DNA from 2 places in the Lysinibacillus sp. FSL K6-0102 genome. Region 2 is predicted to be linked to the other one. Evidence: predicted binding sites of a transcription regulator. Region 2 holds the regulator's gene; the other holds the start of a gene.
The links. The regulator CtsR, encoded in region 2, represses protease genes until heat stress. The targets are predictions, from matches to a motif close to ATGGTCAATAAAGGTCAAACA.
Positions count from the first base shown of each region.

Region 1: the regulator CtsR is predicted to act here: its motif matches at 4,580-4,600, upstream of NYE73_RS03605 (ATP-dependent Clp protease ATP-binding subunit).

Region 1 is NZ_JBBOPH010000001.1:775,203-782,950, reverse strand. It holds gene fabF (beta-ketoacyl-ACP synthase II) at 1-712, opposite strand, end outside; gene NYE73_RS03615 (beta-ketoacyl-ACP synthase III) at 743-1,681, opposite strand; gene NYE73_RS03610 (YjzD family protein) at 2,147-2,341, shown strand; gene NYE73_RS03605 (ATP-dependent Clp protease ATP-binding subunit) at 2,391-4,517, opposite strand; gene NYE73_RS03600 (Crp/Fnr family transcriptional regulator) at 4,784-5,470, shown strand; gene NYE73_RS03595 (metal-sulfur cluster assembly factor) at 5,531-5,839, opposite strand; gene NYE73_RS03590 (prolyl oligopeptidase family serine peptidase) at 5,893-6,657, opposite strand; gene NYE73_RS03585 (Cof-type HAD-IIB family hydrolase) at 6,779-7,588, shown strand; gene NYE73_RS03580 (DegV family protein) at 7,728-7,748, shown strand, end outside.
Region 2 is NZ_JBBOPH010000001.1:4,664,643-4,672,390, reverse strand. It holds gene NYE73_RS24755 (methyl-accepting chemotaxis protein) at 1-48, opposite strand, end outside; partial or broken gene NYE73_RS24750 (protoglobin domain-containing protein) at 169-714, opposite strand; gene NYE73_RS23795 (hypothetical protein) at 1,000-1,209, shown strand; gene corA (magnesium/cobalt transporter CorA) at 1,254-2,216, opposite strand; gene NYE73_RS23785 (class I SAM-dependent methyltransferase) at 2,250-2,933, opposite strand; gene NYE73_RS23780 (DUF4870 domain-containing protein) at 3,059-3,364, shown strand; gene NYE73_RS23775 (CtsR family transcriptional regulator) at 3,632-4,102, shown strand; gene NYE73_RS23770 (UvrB/UvrC motif-containing protein) at 4,116-4,658, shown strand; gene NYE73_RS23765 (protein arginine kinase) at 4,655-5,764, shown strand; gene NYE73_RS23760 (ATP-dependent Clp protease ATP-binding subunit) at 5,754-7,748, shown strand, end outside.

The sequences.
Region 1 (7,748 bases), 3.9 Mb from region 2:
CAATACCCGCTCCTTCTCCGATAATAAAGCCATCTCGGTTTTTATCGAATGGGCGACATGCAGCTTGTGGATCTTGATTTAATGATAGTGCTGTATTGGCACAAAAACCTGCAACCGCCATTGTTACGATTGGTGATTCAGCACCACCAGAAATCATAACATCAGCATCTCCACGCTCAATTACTTTAAAGGCATCACCAATAGAGTTTGTGCCTGAAGCACATGCCGTTACAGAACAAGAATTTATCCCCTTTGCACCAAAGTGAATAGAGACTTGGCCAGATGCCATATCAGGAATCATCATTGGGATAAAGAAAGGACTAACACGTCTTGCGCCACGCTCTTGGAATGTTAAAAATTGTTGTTCATATGTTTCCATCCCACCGATACCAGAACCAATCCATACACCTGCACGTGGAGCTAGCTCTTCATCAATTGTTAGCTGTGCATCTTCCATTGCCATAATAGAAGCCGCTAATGCGTATTGTGTGAAGCGATCCATTTTACGTGCTTCTTTACGATCAATGTATTTTTCAATATCAAAGTCCTTTACTTCTGCGGCGATTTTTGCGGCAAAAAGATCTTTATTTAAACGTGTCAGCTCACCAATGCCAGATTTACCAGCTTTAATGTTTGCCCATGTTTCTTCGATGCTATTTCCTAGTGGTGTAACTGCGCCAATTCCTGTAATTACTACTCGTCTTTTACTCATTGTCTTACTCCCCTCAAGCATTTTTCCTACTTATTTTCCCCATCTCATGGCTACGGCACCCCATGTTAAGCCGCCACCAAAACCTACAAGGACTAATAAATCATCCTCTTTAATCTTACCTGCTTCGAGCTCATCTACCAAGGAAATACCAATAGATGCTGCTGAAGTATTTCCGTATTTATGAATCGTTTTTGACATTTTTTCTGGTGGTAGCTCTAAACGCTCACGTGCAGATTCCATAATACGTATATTTGCCTGATGTGGCACTAGGAAATCAACGTCTTCTTTTGTTAATCCCGCTTTCTCTAATACATTAACAGCCGATTCACCCATTTGTCGAACAGCAAATTTAAACACTTCACGACCATTCATCGCAATTGTATCTTGCTTCGTTAAATAAAGATTCTTTCCGCCTGTACCATCTGCACCAAGTTCAAAGGATAGAATACCTCTACCTTCAGAGACTTGCCCAATGATAGCTGCACTGGCACCATCGCCAAATAATACAGCTGTATTGCGATCTTCCCAATCAACGACTTTAGACAGCTTTTCAACACCTACTACTAAGACATATTTATAAGCATTTGCCTCAACAAAGTGCTTTGCTGTCACTAAACTATATATAAATCCTGCACATGCTGCTGCTTGATCCATTGCTGCAGCATTTACTGCTCCGATTTGTTCCTGAATCATACAAGCTACACTTGGAAAAGTTTGATCCTGTGTGACAGTTGCTACAAGAATTAAACCAATTTCCTCAGGCGTAATACCCGCATTTGCAATAGCTTCTTTTGCAGCAGCTACTGCCAAATCTGAAGTTTCCTGATCATCTGCCGCAAAATGACGTTCTTCAATGCCTGTTCGAGTACGAATCCATTCATCAGAAGTATCCATGATTTTTTCCAAATCAAAATTTGTAACGACCTTCTCAGGAACATATTTGCCTATTCCTATAATACCAGCGTTCATATAGCAACCCCTCAGCTTTCTTACTATCAATTATTAGTAACTGGTCATAATTATAACGCATATAAAAGGAATGACGCAAGATGATTTAAAATTTATGCGGCTGAGGGTAGTGTTCTTTGAATATAGAAGTGAAGAATTTTATGGAATGAGGTTATTCTGTTTAGAGCTTTATCTATCGTACTTTGTTGAGCTTGTTCATTATTTTTCAAAGCACCTTGCATCATGTATGAGCGGTGTTCTTCCCTTTTGGAGCACTTTTCACCCGCTTAGGAGCGCATTCCCCTATTTCGGAGCTGTTCCTAAATACTTTACATTACCAAACATAAAATACTAAATCTCATATTTGTTGTGACAAAATCGCCATGTTTCACATAAATGGTTCATTTTTTTTTGATTTATGTTATGATATGATAATGAATATGAGTAAAACCTTATGATGAAAAAAGTTCGGTTGAGGTGAAATTAATGCAATATATCGTAACGTTCATATGGTCATTCCTACTAGTTTCTATGTTAAACTACGTAGTCAGCTCTGTACTTGGTGTACCATTTGATTTCAAAACTGGAGCAATCGTTTCTGTTGTATTCTCCATCCTTATCTTTATTATTGGAGCAATCATTCCAAACGACCCTACACCAGAAGCTGCAGACCATCATTAATTCAGCTAGAAAAAACCTGTTCAGCTTCATGCCGAACAGGTTTTTTCTGTTATTTTTCCACAACACATTGACCCTCATGCATTTTCACATGCAACGTCTCCCCTGGTAAAACTTCTCCGCGTAATAGTTCTCTAGCAACGGCTGTTTCGATATGTCGCTGTACAAAGCGTTTTAGTGGTCTTGCTCCAAATTGGGCATCTGCCCCTTGCTCTACTACCCAATCAATGACTTCTTGCTCGACAGATAAAGTAATTTCTTGCTCTGCGACACGTTTAATCAATTGCTCCACATACTTCCAGGCAATCGCAGTAAAATGTTTAGTAGATAATGCATGGAAGAAGATGATATCATCCATTCTGTTTAATAGCTCAGGTTTAAAATGTTGTCGTAGGGCTGACATGACTAAGTCCTCCACAGCCGCATCATTTTCCTTTGCCTCCATTAAATAACTTGATCCGATATTCGAAGTTAAAATGACTACTGTATTTGTAAAATTCACCATTCGTCCCTGACTATCTGTAATGCGCCCATCATCTAAAATTTGCAATAAAATGTTCGCCACATCAGGATGAGCTTTTTCAATCTCGTCTAGTAGCACCACAGAATAAGGATTTCGGCGAACTGCTTCCGTTAGTTGTCCACCTTCCTCATAGCCCACATAGCCTGGAGGAGCCCCAACAAGTCGAGACACACTATGTTTCTCCATGTATTCACTCATATCAATACGAATAAAGTGATCTTCTGAATCAAATAACTGTGCTGCAAGTGCCTTGGCAAGTTCTGTTTTACCCACACCAGTTGGACCTAAAAATAAAAAGCTACCAATAGGTCGGTGTGGATCTTTGATACCTGCACGTGCACGCCATACCGCTTCTGTCACTAATTGAACTGCTGTATCTTGTCCAACCACACGTTCATGTAATGTATCCTTTAAACGTAATAGTTTTTCACGCTCACCCTCTACTAATTTTGTTACAGGGATTCCTGTCCAACGTGAAACAATTGCTGCGATTTCATCTGCTGTTACCTCTTCACGTAAAATACGAGATTCTGCACCGTTCTCTAATTCCTTTTCAAGTACCTGAATGTCTTTTTCAAGTGTTGGAATTTTACCATGACGTAATTCAGCAGCTTTATTTAGATCATATTTACTTTCTGCCTCATCTAGATCACGACGATATTTATCCAATGTTTCACGTTTTTTCTGAATATCGTGTAGTTTTTCTTTTTCTGCTTCCCATTGTTGTCGCATGCCCTTAGATGATTCTTTTAACTTAGTTAATTCTTCGCGTAATTGCTCCAGACGTTTTTTACTTGCCTCGTCCTTTTCCTTACGCAATGCCTGTTCCTCAATTTCAAGCTGCATAATACGACGTGTGACTGCGTCTAATTCCTGTGGCATTGAATCAATTTCTGTACGAATCATTGCACAAGCCTCATCAATTAAATCAATGGCCTTATCAGGTAAAAATCGTTCTGTAATATAGCGATTGGATAGTTCTGCTGCCGCAACAATTGCTCTGTCATGAATACGTACTGCGTGATGTAATTCAAAGCGTTCCTTTAAACCACGTAAAATGGATACCGTATCCTCTATAGATGGCTCACGTACTAGTACTTGCTGGAATCGACGTTCTAAGGCAGGATCCTTTTCAATGTACATACGATATTCGTCTAAGGTAGTAGCACCAATACAGTGTAATTCACCACGTGCTAGCATAGGTTTTAGCATATTTCCTGCATCCATAGCGCCATCTGTTTTTCCTGCACCTACGATCGTATGAATTTCATCAATAAATAGAATGATTTGTCCTTCTGATTCTTTTACTTCTTTTAGCACACCTTTTAAGCGTTCTTCAAATTGTCCACGATAACTTGCACCAGCGATTAACGCACTCATATCTAATTCATATAATACACATTCTTTCAAGCCTTCTGGTACATCACCTTTAACAATACGCTGTGCTAAACCTTCCACAATTGCCGTTTTACCAACTCCTGGTTCACCGATTAATACAGGATTATTTTTCGTTTTACGTGTTAGAATACGAATTACATTTCGAATTTCTTCATCACGCCCGATAACAGGATCCATCTTGCCGTTTTTTACTTCTTCAATTAAATTGCGCCCAAATTGTTCTAATGGTTTTTTATTGTCTGTTTGTTGAAATTGCATAGCTAGCACTCCTTTTTTTCATATTTCTCATTATTTATATACCCATTCTTATTCATTAAAAAAGTTTGACCTTTTTTGACTAACTTTATTTTACATCACTCGACAATGCTTAGCAAAGAAATCGTCCTAAAATTTTTTCACTTATTATGGAAGTTTACGTTATAATAATGGTATGTTTCTATGTTTTAGTATCGAAATCCACTATCCTTTTGTAATAATCGCCATTTATTACAAAAAGAAAGCGATGTGTTGGAGATATGGTTTTAATGGATAATATGTTTGAAAAAATTAAAGAACTTTTTCAAAACCACGGTGTTTTTATCAAAGTGAATAAAGGAAATAAAATTTTTCTAGAGGGTGAACGGGCAAAAGAAATTTATTACATCCAATCAGGTGTTATTTCGATTAGCCAAGAATCCGAGACGGGTAAGGAATTAACCATTCGTATTTGTGGCCCTGACAGCATAATAGGAGAAGGTTCGTTATTTTGTAATCTCGTCTATAATTCAATGACTGCCAAAGTTTTAGAACCCTCTACGTTGTATGTTTTGAGTCGTAAATCTTTGGAGCATTTACTAGAAGAGCAGCCGACAGTTATGGTGGAATACATGAAGTGGCTACAAACAGAAAACTTAAAGCATCAGAGTCGTTTGCGCGATTTAGTGTTAAACGGTAAAAAAGGTGCTCTATTTTCAACGCTCATTCGGCTGTCCAATACGTATGGTAAACCTGTAGAAAATGACTCGATTTTTATTGATTTTCAGCTAACAAATACAGAAATTGCAAATCTGTGTGCGACAAGTCGGGAAATGATTAATCGTATGCTGAATGATTTAAAAAAACATGAGATTATCACTTTTGATAAAGGATTTATTACCATTCATGATTTACAATTTTTAAAAAATGAAATTGCCTGTGAAAATTGTCCATTACAAATATGCCGTATCGATTAGTTTCGTTACAAGCAAAAACCCTGCTTATTGAAAAATAAGCAGGGTTTTAAATAAGCCATTTTAACGTACGCCCAATGCCATTTTGGCATAGCGTGACATTTTATCTTTCGACCAAGGCGGATTCCATACAATATTAACATTTGTACTTTTCACTTCTGGAAGTTCACCTAACGCCGTATTCACTTGATCCACAATGACTGGACCAAGTGGACAGCCCATAGATGTTAGTGTCATCGTAACAGTTGCAACACCTTCATCATCTAATTCCACATCATATACTAAACCTAAGTTGACAATATCAATGCCAAGCTCAGGATCAATTACGTTTTCTAAAGCACCTAACATGCTATCTTTCATATCCTGATCCATTCGTATTTCTCCTTCCATCATAGTGTTAACCTTATCATAGCAGATGCACCCTGTTATGCCAAATGCTGTGCAAGCCATGCTGTAGCTGCTAGCATACCGTCACGTGGTACAGCATGTCCAGCCCTTTTGTTAACCATGAACTTTAAATATTCAGGGTTTGCTTCATAGTATTCCCGTAATGTTTCATAAAATTTATACGTTTCGTGAAAAGGAACTGTTTTATCTAATTCTCCATGCCAAAAGAATACAGGGCGACCCGCGAATTTTTCTGGTGTTAAACTGACATCATATTTAGCAAGGGCTTCATTAATTTTTTCTACGTCTTCCTCTGACATCGGCCAGTTAACTCCGCTTTTAGCAAATTGTTGCAATTGGTATTCACCCAATTTTATAAAACCAGGTGCACCCATGCATATTGCAGCTGTTTGTATCCAATCATAAAGTTTCAGACAGCCTGATGTCACGATGCCACCCATTGAAGTGCCTCCTATGCCAATTTTATGACTAGCTAATAAATTTTTATTCTTTAATTCATCATATAATTGTTGAACTTCATGAATAGAATTTAAAACAATGTCCCAAAAATTTAAATTCATTTGCATTTCTGTTAGGCCTTCGCTACGCTCACCATGAAATTTTGCATCTGGCAATAGGACACGCACCCCTTTATGCACCAATTGGTATGCATAGTGTAAGTTATGTTCTTTTGCACTCATAAAACCATGCAAAAAAATGACTACCGGGGTTTCTTCATTCATATTGTCTGTATGTATATGTAATAAAGGAATATTTCCCCACACTTCTTTTTCTACAAACATTATTGTCACTCCCAACTATTCTCTCATCTTTATGTTAGCAAACTTTTTTCACTGTGACAAAATTTTGACGAATGTAAGACAAAGAGATACTATTCAAACTATAGGAAAGGGGCAACGAGCTATGAAACCGCATTTAATCGTATTAGACTTAGATGGAACTTTATTAACAGATCAACAGCAAATTTCTGCAAAAACGAAAAAAACATTATTGCAGGCTAAGGAACAAGGGCATCAAGTGATGATTGCGACGGGACGTCCATACCGTGCAAGCGATCTTTATTATCATGAACTTGGGCTCACTACACCCATTGTTAATTTTAATGGCGCATATGTGCATCATCCTAAAAATGTCTCTTGGCAACATATGCACACACCAATTGATTTAAGTGTCGTACATGATGTCGTTGATTCTATTAACAGTTATGAATACGAAAATATTATCGCTGAGGTAAAAGATGATATTTATGTCCACACAGAAGACGATCGTATTTTAAATATTTTTAATATGGGAAATCCAAGAATTACACTTGGCGATTTATACACACATCTCTTGGAAAATCCCACAAGTTTGCTGATTCAGGCAAATGAAGCAAATTCGGTAATTATACGTGATCATTTACAGGCAGTGCATGCTGAGGTCATTGAGCATCGTCGATGGGGCGCGCCACTTCATATTATTGAAATTGTGCGTCGCGGCTTAAATAAAGCTGTGGGTATTGCACATGTGGCAAAAGATTTAGGTATTCCTCGTGAGCGCATCATCGCATTTGGTGATGAAGACAATGATTTAGAAATGATCGAATATGCTGGACTTGGTGTAGCGATGGGGAACGGTATTTCAAGTCTTAAAAACATTGCCAATGAAATTACGACAACGAATAATGATGATGGAATTGCAAAAATACTCATTGAACGCTTGAAATTATCATAGTTAAGTAGTAAGTTCAAGTTAACATTCCATTTTTACCAGTTTAACTTTATTCAGTGGTACCCCTTCCATTTATCTAAAGTGAGTATCTACTGAATAAAGTTAAAAAGCAAAAGTAAGTTGAAATTAGGGGGACAAGAGAATGAAGATTTTTACGGATAGT
Region 2 (7,748 bases):
TCCTTGCTTGGTTGCTACAGCAATATCATCTGTTTGTGAGGAAATCACTAATAATGATGCGGCTGTTTCTTCACTAATGGCATTAAGCTCTTCTGCAGTACTTTGGATCGTCGTTACAAGGGAATTTTTTGTTGCATCTGCTGCTGAGCGAATACGTTCTTCCTCTTTTTCATATGCCTCAATCACGAGTTGTTGCTCAAAATTAATGATTTTACAAAAAGCGTTTATAGCACGAATAGCATCTGTTTTAGAAATATCCACCTCGTTCACAAAGTTTGCAAAAGTAGTAGTGAGTGACTGGAATGAGGCAATATACCACTTTGACTGCAAGCCAATTCGAACGTGAGCCTCAGCAATGGCTTTTCGCTCAGCAATGTAGGCATCATTAATATGACTTTCAAAAATGTCACTTAAATGTTTATGTAACGTGATTTTCAAACGATCAATATGTGATGTTCTATTAATAATATCAAGTAAATCTTGGCTCAAACTAATGGCTGCATAAAATTTCTCCACCATTTCAGGAATTAAGTCTTTAGCTAAAGGCTGTAGCTGCTTAATGATAGCTAAATCCTCAAGTGTTAAATTTAAAAGTTGTAATTGTTTTTGAAGATTGGGGTGGTTCAATACATCTAACTGTACACCGCTCTTAAAATTTTCAGGTGTTAATGTAATTGCGTAGCTAGAACTACTATTTTTTGAAAACCAACTCATTATTATTTGCTCCATTCTTAATATCCATAATAAATTGTAAGTAAATAAGCACTTTTGAAATTTGTTAGGTTTGTATATTTAATAAATAAATGGGATTAAATCTATTTTACTATTATTTGCTGAATATTTGGTTAAAAAATTGGATATTTCTTTATTTTTTTACTTTATTGTTAGTCCAAATGGTGAAGCGATGTAAATTTGAATTTAAAATAGGAAACCTGTAAAATACGAACTGTTTAGCAATCTAAAAATCGTACGAAAATAAAAAATGGAAGGAGGGGTGGTATGGAGAAAAAACGTTTTAAATTTGTTATTCCTGTCATGGTGATTGTTGCCATTGGTTCTGTTTATATGCTACGAAACTACCATGCTGAGGTACCAGATGTTGAGCAATTATTAATTACCATATGTGCAGCTTTGGGATCAGGGGTATTAGCCTACTTTTTATTTCCACAGCAGGGTGATAATAAGATTGATGACAAAGGACCGTATTAATAGATTAAAAAAACTGCTCGTTTTCATTAAAACGAGCAGTCTTTTTATGGTTTAAACAGTTTAAACCAGCCTTTATGTTTAAAGACAGCCAACATAAAGATAACGATAATTATCATAATCCCAAGTACAATAAAATAGCTGTATTGCCCATGTAGCTCAGGCATGTTATCGAAATTCATCCCATACACACCAGCAATGAAGGTAAGTGGTATAAAGATAGTTGATACAATTGTTAAAGTCATCATAATGCCATTCATGCGGCTAGAACTCATAGCCATATAACTATCCCGCATGTCTGCTGTAAGCTCTCGATTAGATTCAACCATCTCTGTTAGCTTAAGTAGATGGTCGTAGATATCTCCAAAATAAGCTCTCTCCGATTTTTTTAGTGAGAAACGGTAAGAATTGAGAATGCGATATAAGAGATCACGCATTGGTAAAATAGTACGTCTTAAGTCAAGCAAGTCACTACGGAACTCGAAGACAATTTTCATGGCATTTACATTACTTTGGTATGTAAGTTCACCTTCTAAAGCATTTAGATGATCTTCAATTTTATAAACGAGTGGAAAATAACTGTCAACAATTTTATCGATAGTTTGATACGTTAGGTATACAGTACCTCGCTCCCAATTCTTCGGTTGGTTTTCCAGCATCTTTTGCACCTTCTCTATCTCAGGGACAGAATTTTTATGGAAGGTTATGATGAATTTATTGGAGGCAAAAATATTAACCTCCTCCGCAGCTAACGTCTCTTCGTTTACCCGATGAATGACAAAGAAATGAAAATCATCATAAAAATCGAGCTTAGGACGCTGCAACCTCATTAAGCAATCTTCAATAGCGAGAGGGTGAAAGTGGAAAAATGTATCCAACAATGATTCCTCCTCGGCTGTAGGACAATTAAAATCAACCCAATACCATTCAAATTCTTGCTGATGTATCTCTTCTAATGGAAAATCCTTTAACAATTGTTGTTGCTTTGTAATGCCAATGGTGCTTATCACGGTTTTCACCTCAAATTATTTACTACAAAATAGTTAGCGCTCCTCTTTAAAGCATACCCAACCACCGAACAAAGTAGTGGCAAAAAATCTAGAAGGTTTAGTAAAACCCGCACTTTGTAAAAGTATTAAAATTTCTTCTTCACTCATAAAAGAAAGGGAACGAATGGATTTTTCCATCTCTGCTACATCGGATAAAGAAAGTCTAGTATGCTGTAGCCAATAAGAACGCCATAAATCAAATTGTAGTTCTGTTTCTAAAGAGCCTAGCTGACCATATTTTGAAACAAGGACAAATGGTGCTCCAGGTTTCAAATGTCTTGCTATTTCTGTTATTGTTTCGAGCTTTTCTTTATAATCATGAATAAAATGCAAGACGAGAACACAACTTGCCGCATCATACTGAGTAGAGGGCAGCGAAGCATCAAGTATTGTAGCCTGATGGAATGACATATCATTAGGAAGAGTGAGTAAACGCTCTTTAGCTATAGTAAGCATGGATTCTGATGGATCAATGCCAGTGAATGACCAGTGAGGTCTTCCTTCTGCAAGCTGTATAATTTCATTGCCACTTCCTGCTCCCACGACTAGCATGTTAGCATTTTCTGATAGCCTAGAATGATAAAAAGTTTGTATTAAACGTAGCATGGCATCATAACTAGGCAATGTACGGCGAATACCCTTTTCATATTCATTTGCTAATGTGTTGTTAAATTCCAACGCTCCTCACAGCCTTTCAAAAAAATTTTAAAAAATCTTTCTTAATGTGAAACTATTGCGGGTATAGTTCCGTAAATAGTAGTACATAAAACATAGAATAAAGTTCAAAGAAAGGGTTGATATATATGGAGACTAAATGGTCTAAAGTAATCATACACGCAAGTGCATTTTTTGCGCCATGGTTAGTGCCCATTATTTTCTTTTTAATTAGTTCGGATGAGGAAGTAAAGGCAATTTCTATTCAAGCACTACTATTCCAAATTGTCATGGGTGTTTTAATCGCTATCTCTGTTGGTTTAAGCTTTGTCCTTATTGGCTTACCATTTTTAATCATTTTCGGCATTATGGTATTTGTGGTACCGATCATCGGTATCGTAAAAGCATTGTCTGATGAACCTTGGCGTTATCCAATTGTTGGTCGCTGGGTATAATTTTCATAGACGCAAGTATATGCTAGTTGCATATGCTTGCGTTTTTTCTATGACGAATAAGGGTACATTAGGTGTATAAGGAAATTATTAAACCGTAAACAAATGATCGAAAAAGGGCTCTTTTCGGCTCTTAAAAAGCCTTTTTCAAGACTTTCCACTTTTCTATGGGCGAAATCATTGCAATTTTTTTCAAGCGTTTTGTATAATATACTCAAAGAAAGTCAAAGATAGTCAAAGTCAGTGAAGCAAGCGAGGTGTATTCCTAAAATGCGTAATATATCAGACATCATAGAGGGTTACTTAAAGCAAGTACTTGAATTAGGTGGAGAAGGGCATATTGAAATTAAACGTAGTGAAATCGCTGATAAATTTCAATGTGTACCATCACAAATAAATTATGTTATTAATACAAGATTTACTGCCGAGCGGGGTTACCTTGTTGAGAGCAAACGTGGTGGTGGTGGATACATTCGAATTTTACGTGTCCGCGCGAATTCACAGATTGATTTAATCGACGATGTTCTCAGGCAAATTGAAGGTGGGGCATCACAAACAATGGCAGAAGATTTGGTTTATCGACTCATTGATGAGCAGGTAATTTCCAAGCGAGAAGCGAAATTAATGTTAGCAGCAATTGATCGCTCCACGATCGACTTGCATCTCCCATTAAGAGATGTCATTCGATCAAAAATATTGCGAGCAATGCTGACAACAATAAAATATGAACAACAAAAATAGTGAGGTGATGGAAATGATATGCGAACATTGTAAACAACGTAATGCGACAGTTACAGTAACACAAGTTCAAAGTGGGCAAAAAGTAGAGCATCATTATTGTGACGTCTGCGCCTCACAATTCCATCCATTTCATGCAGAGTTTAAACAAGAGCCAGTATCTATTCAACAGTTATTGTCTAACTGGTTTGGCTCTCCTACATGGCAAAAGGTGGGGGAAAAACAACAGGTACAACCACAACAGCAAACATGCCCACAATGTGGATTTTCGTATAAGCAGTTTTTAAAAGAAGGAAAATTCGGGTGCCCAAGCTGTTATGACACATTTGGAGATCATTTGCCAAAGCTTTTTAATCGTATTCAGGCAGGTCCACAACACATTGGAAAAATGCCTGGTGCTCGCAGTAATGTGTATGTTATTAAAAAGCAAATAGAAGATATCCGCAAGCGTATGAAATCCGCCGTAGATGAGGAACAGTTTGAAGAAGCGGCGAAGCTACGTGATGAAGTTAAAGAGCTAGAGAAGCATCTACAATTTGAAGGTGGTGATGTGACATGATGATTGAATCATTTTTAGAGCGTGCGACACCAACTTGGATGCATATCAAAGATGATTACTCAGATATCGTCATTAGTACACGGATCCGCCTTGCACGAAATTTAGATGGCTATCGTTTTCCATTAGCGTTTTCAGAAAATGAGGCACTGCAAGTGGAACAGGCCGTTACACATGCTGTCAGCGATAGCCCAACGCTTCAAAATGATTATGCTTATTTTGCTATAAAGGATTTAACCCCTTTACAGCGTCAAATTCTTGTAGAAAAGCATTTGATTAGCCCGCAACTGGCTAAAAAAGAGCAAGTGGGCTCTATACTACTCTCTGAAGACGAATCCGTTAGCATTATGGTGAATGAAGAGGATCATTTACGCATTCAATGTATGACAGCAAGTTTTCAACTTCAAAGTGCTTATGAACAAGCAAATAAGATTGATCGTATCCTAGAGAAAGTATTACCGTATGCTTTTCGAGATACTTTTGGTTATTTAACAAGCTGTCCAACGAATATTGGTACGGGTCTACGAGCATCCGTCATGATGCATTTACCCGCTCTTACATTAACTGGGCAAATGAATCAAATTATAAATGCCATGACACGCTTAGGAATGACTGTAAGAGGTATATATGGTGAAGGAAGCGAAAATTTAGGGAATGTTTATCAAGTGTCTAACCAAATTACACTTGGGAAGACAGAGGAAGATATTTTAGCAGATATACAAAGCGTCGCTGAAAAGATTATTCAAAAAGAGCGGCATGCAAGAGGTAAATTAATGGAAAAGGCAGAGCTTGCGCTAGAAGATCGCGTATATCGAGCTTTAGGTACCCTTACACATGCAAGAATTTTAACAAGTGAGGAAGCTGCTACTTGCCTATCTAATGTTCGTTTAGGAGTAGATTTACAATTGATTGATGGTATACAAACAACGACCTTAAATGAATGTGTTGTTAGTATGCAACCAGGTTTTTTACAGCACTATGCAGGTGAGGCATTACCACCTGCTGAGCGGGATCGTGTACGAGCGGAGATGCTTCGTGAGACATTATCTCAAGAACATGCGAATAAGCCTATAAATGGGGAAAAAGGAGAGGATTTATATGATGTTTAATCGTTTTACACAACGCGCGCAAAAAGTATTACAGCTTGCTCAGGAAGAGGCTATTCGTTGGAAGCACGAATCAATCGGTACAGAGCATATTCTATTAGGGCTTATACGTGAAGGCGGCGGTATTGCTGCGAAAGCGTTAGAAGCCATTGATATTAGTCCTCAAATGATTGAAGCTGGCATTGAAGAATTAGTTGGTAAGGGCAAAGAAGATGTCGGTCCAATCGTTCATTATACACCAAGAGCTAAAAAAGTAATTGAATTATCTGTTGATGAGTCACGTAAACTAGGTCACTCCTATATCGGTACAGAGCATCTATTATTGGCGCTTATACGTGAGGGTGAGGGCGTGGCAGCTCGCGTTTTAAACAATGCGGGAGTCGGTTTAAATAAAGCTCGCCAGCAAGTATTATTGCTATTAGGTAATAATGATAATGCACAATCTGGTCAACAAGCAGCCCAAGCTGCCAATACACCAACATTAGATAGTCTAGCACGTGATTTAACACAAATTGCACGTGAAGGTACTTTAGACCCTGTTATTGGCCGAAGCAAGGAAATTACACGAGTTATTGAAGTTTTATCGCGTCGTACGAAAAATAACCCTGTATTGATTGGTGAGCCAGGTGTTGGTAAAACAGCGATTGCTGAAGGATTGGCACAGCAAATTATTAATAACGAAGTGCCAGAAATCCTTCGTGACAAACGTGTAATGACACTAGATATGGGGACAGTTGTTGCAGGTACAAAATATCGTGGAGAATTTGAAGATCGTTTGAAAAAAGTGATGGATGAAATTCGCCAAGCAGGCAACATCATTTTATTTATTGACGAATTGCATACATTAATTGGTGCGGGTGGTGCTGAAGGTGCGATTGATGCATCAAATATCTTAAAACCATCTTTAGCACGTGGGGAGCTTCAATGTATTGGTGCCACAACACTTGATGAGTACCGCAAGTACATTGAAAAGGATGCGGCCTTAGAGCGTCGTTTCCAACCAATCCAAGTGGATGAGCCGACAGTGGAAGAGGCTATTCTAATTATTCAAGGCTTACGCGATCGTTATGAAGCGCATCACCGTGTGAAAATTACAGATGAAGCCATTGAAGCAGCGGCAAAAATGAGTGATAGATATATTTCTGATCGATTCTTACCAGATAAAGCGATTGACTTAATCGATGAAGCAGGTTCTAAAGTACGCTTACGCTCATTCGCAGTACCACCAAACTTAAAGGCGCTTGAGGATAAGCTTGAAAATGTTCGTTCTGAAAAAAATGCAGCCGTATCAGGTCAAGAATTTGAAAAAGCAGCAGCGCTAAGAGATACAGAGCAAAAGCTGAAGGATGAAATTGAAGCTACTCGAAAAAATTGGAAAGAAGAGCAAGGTAAAGCCGAATCTAAAGTGACTGTGGATGATGTAGCAGCAGTTGTATCAATGTGGACAGGAATCCCAGTAGCTAAAATTGCTTCTGAAGAATCTTCGAAGTTATTACAGCTTGAAGAAGAGTTACACAAACGTGTAGTAGGGCAAGGAGAAGCAGTAGAAGCGATTTCTCGTGCAATACGTCGTGCAAGAGCAGGCTTAAAAGATCCAAAACGACCAATTGGCTCATTTATCTTCTTAGGACCTACAGGCGTTGGTAAAACAGAGCTTGCAAGAGCACTTGCTGAGGTAATGTTTGGCGATGAGGATGCGATGATTCGTGTTGACATGTCCGAGTACATGGAGAAACATTCGACTTCTCGTTTAGTAGGTTCACCTCCGGGCTATGTAGGCTTCGATGATGGTGGCCAACTGACAGAGAAAGTTCGCCGTAAGCCATATTCAGTCGTTTTATTAGATGAAATTGAAAAGGCACACCCTGATGTATTCAATATTCTATTGCAAGTGCTTGAAGATGGTCGTTTAACAGACTCTAAGGGACGTGTAGTAGACTTCCGCAATACAGTGGTCATTATGACGTCAAACGTTGGTGCGGATGCA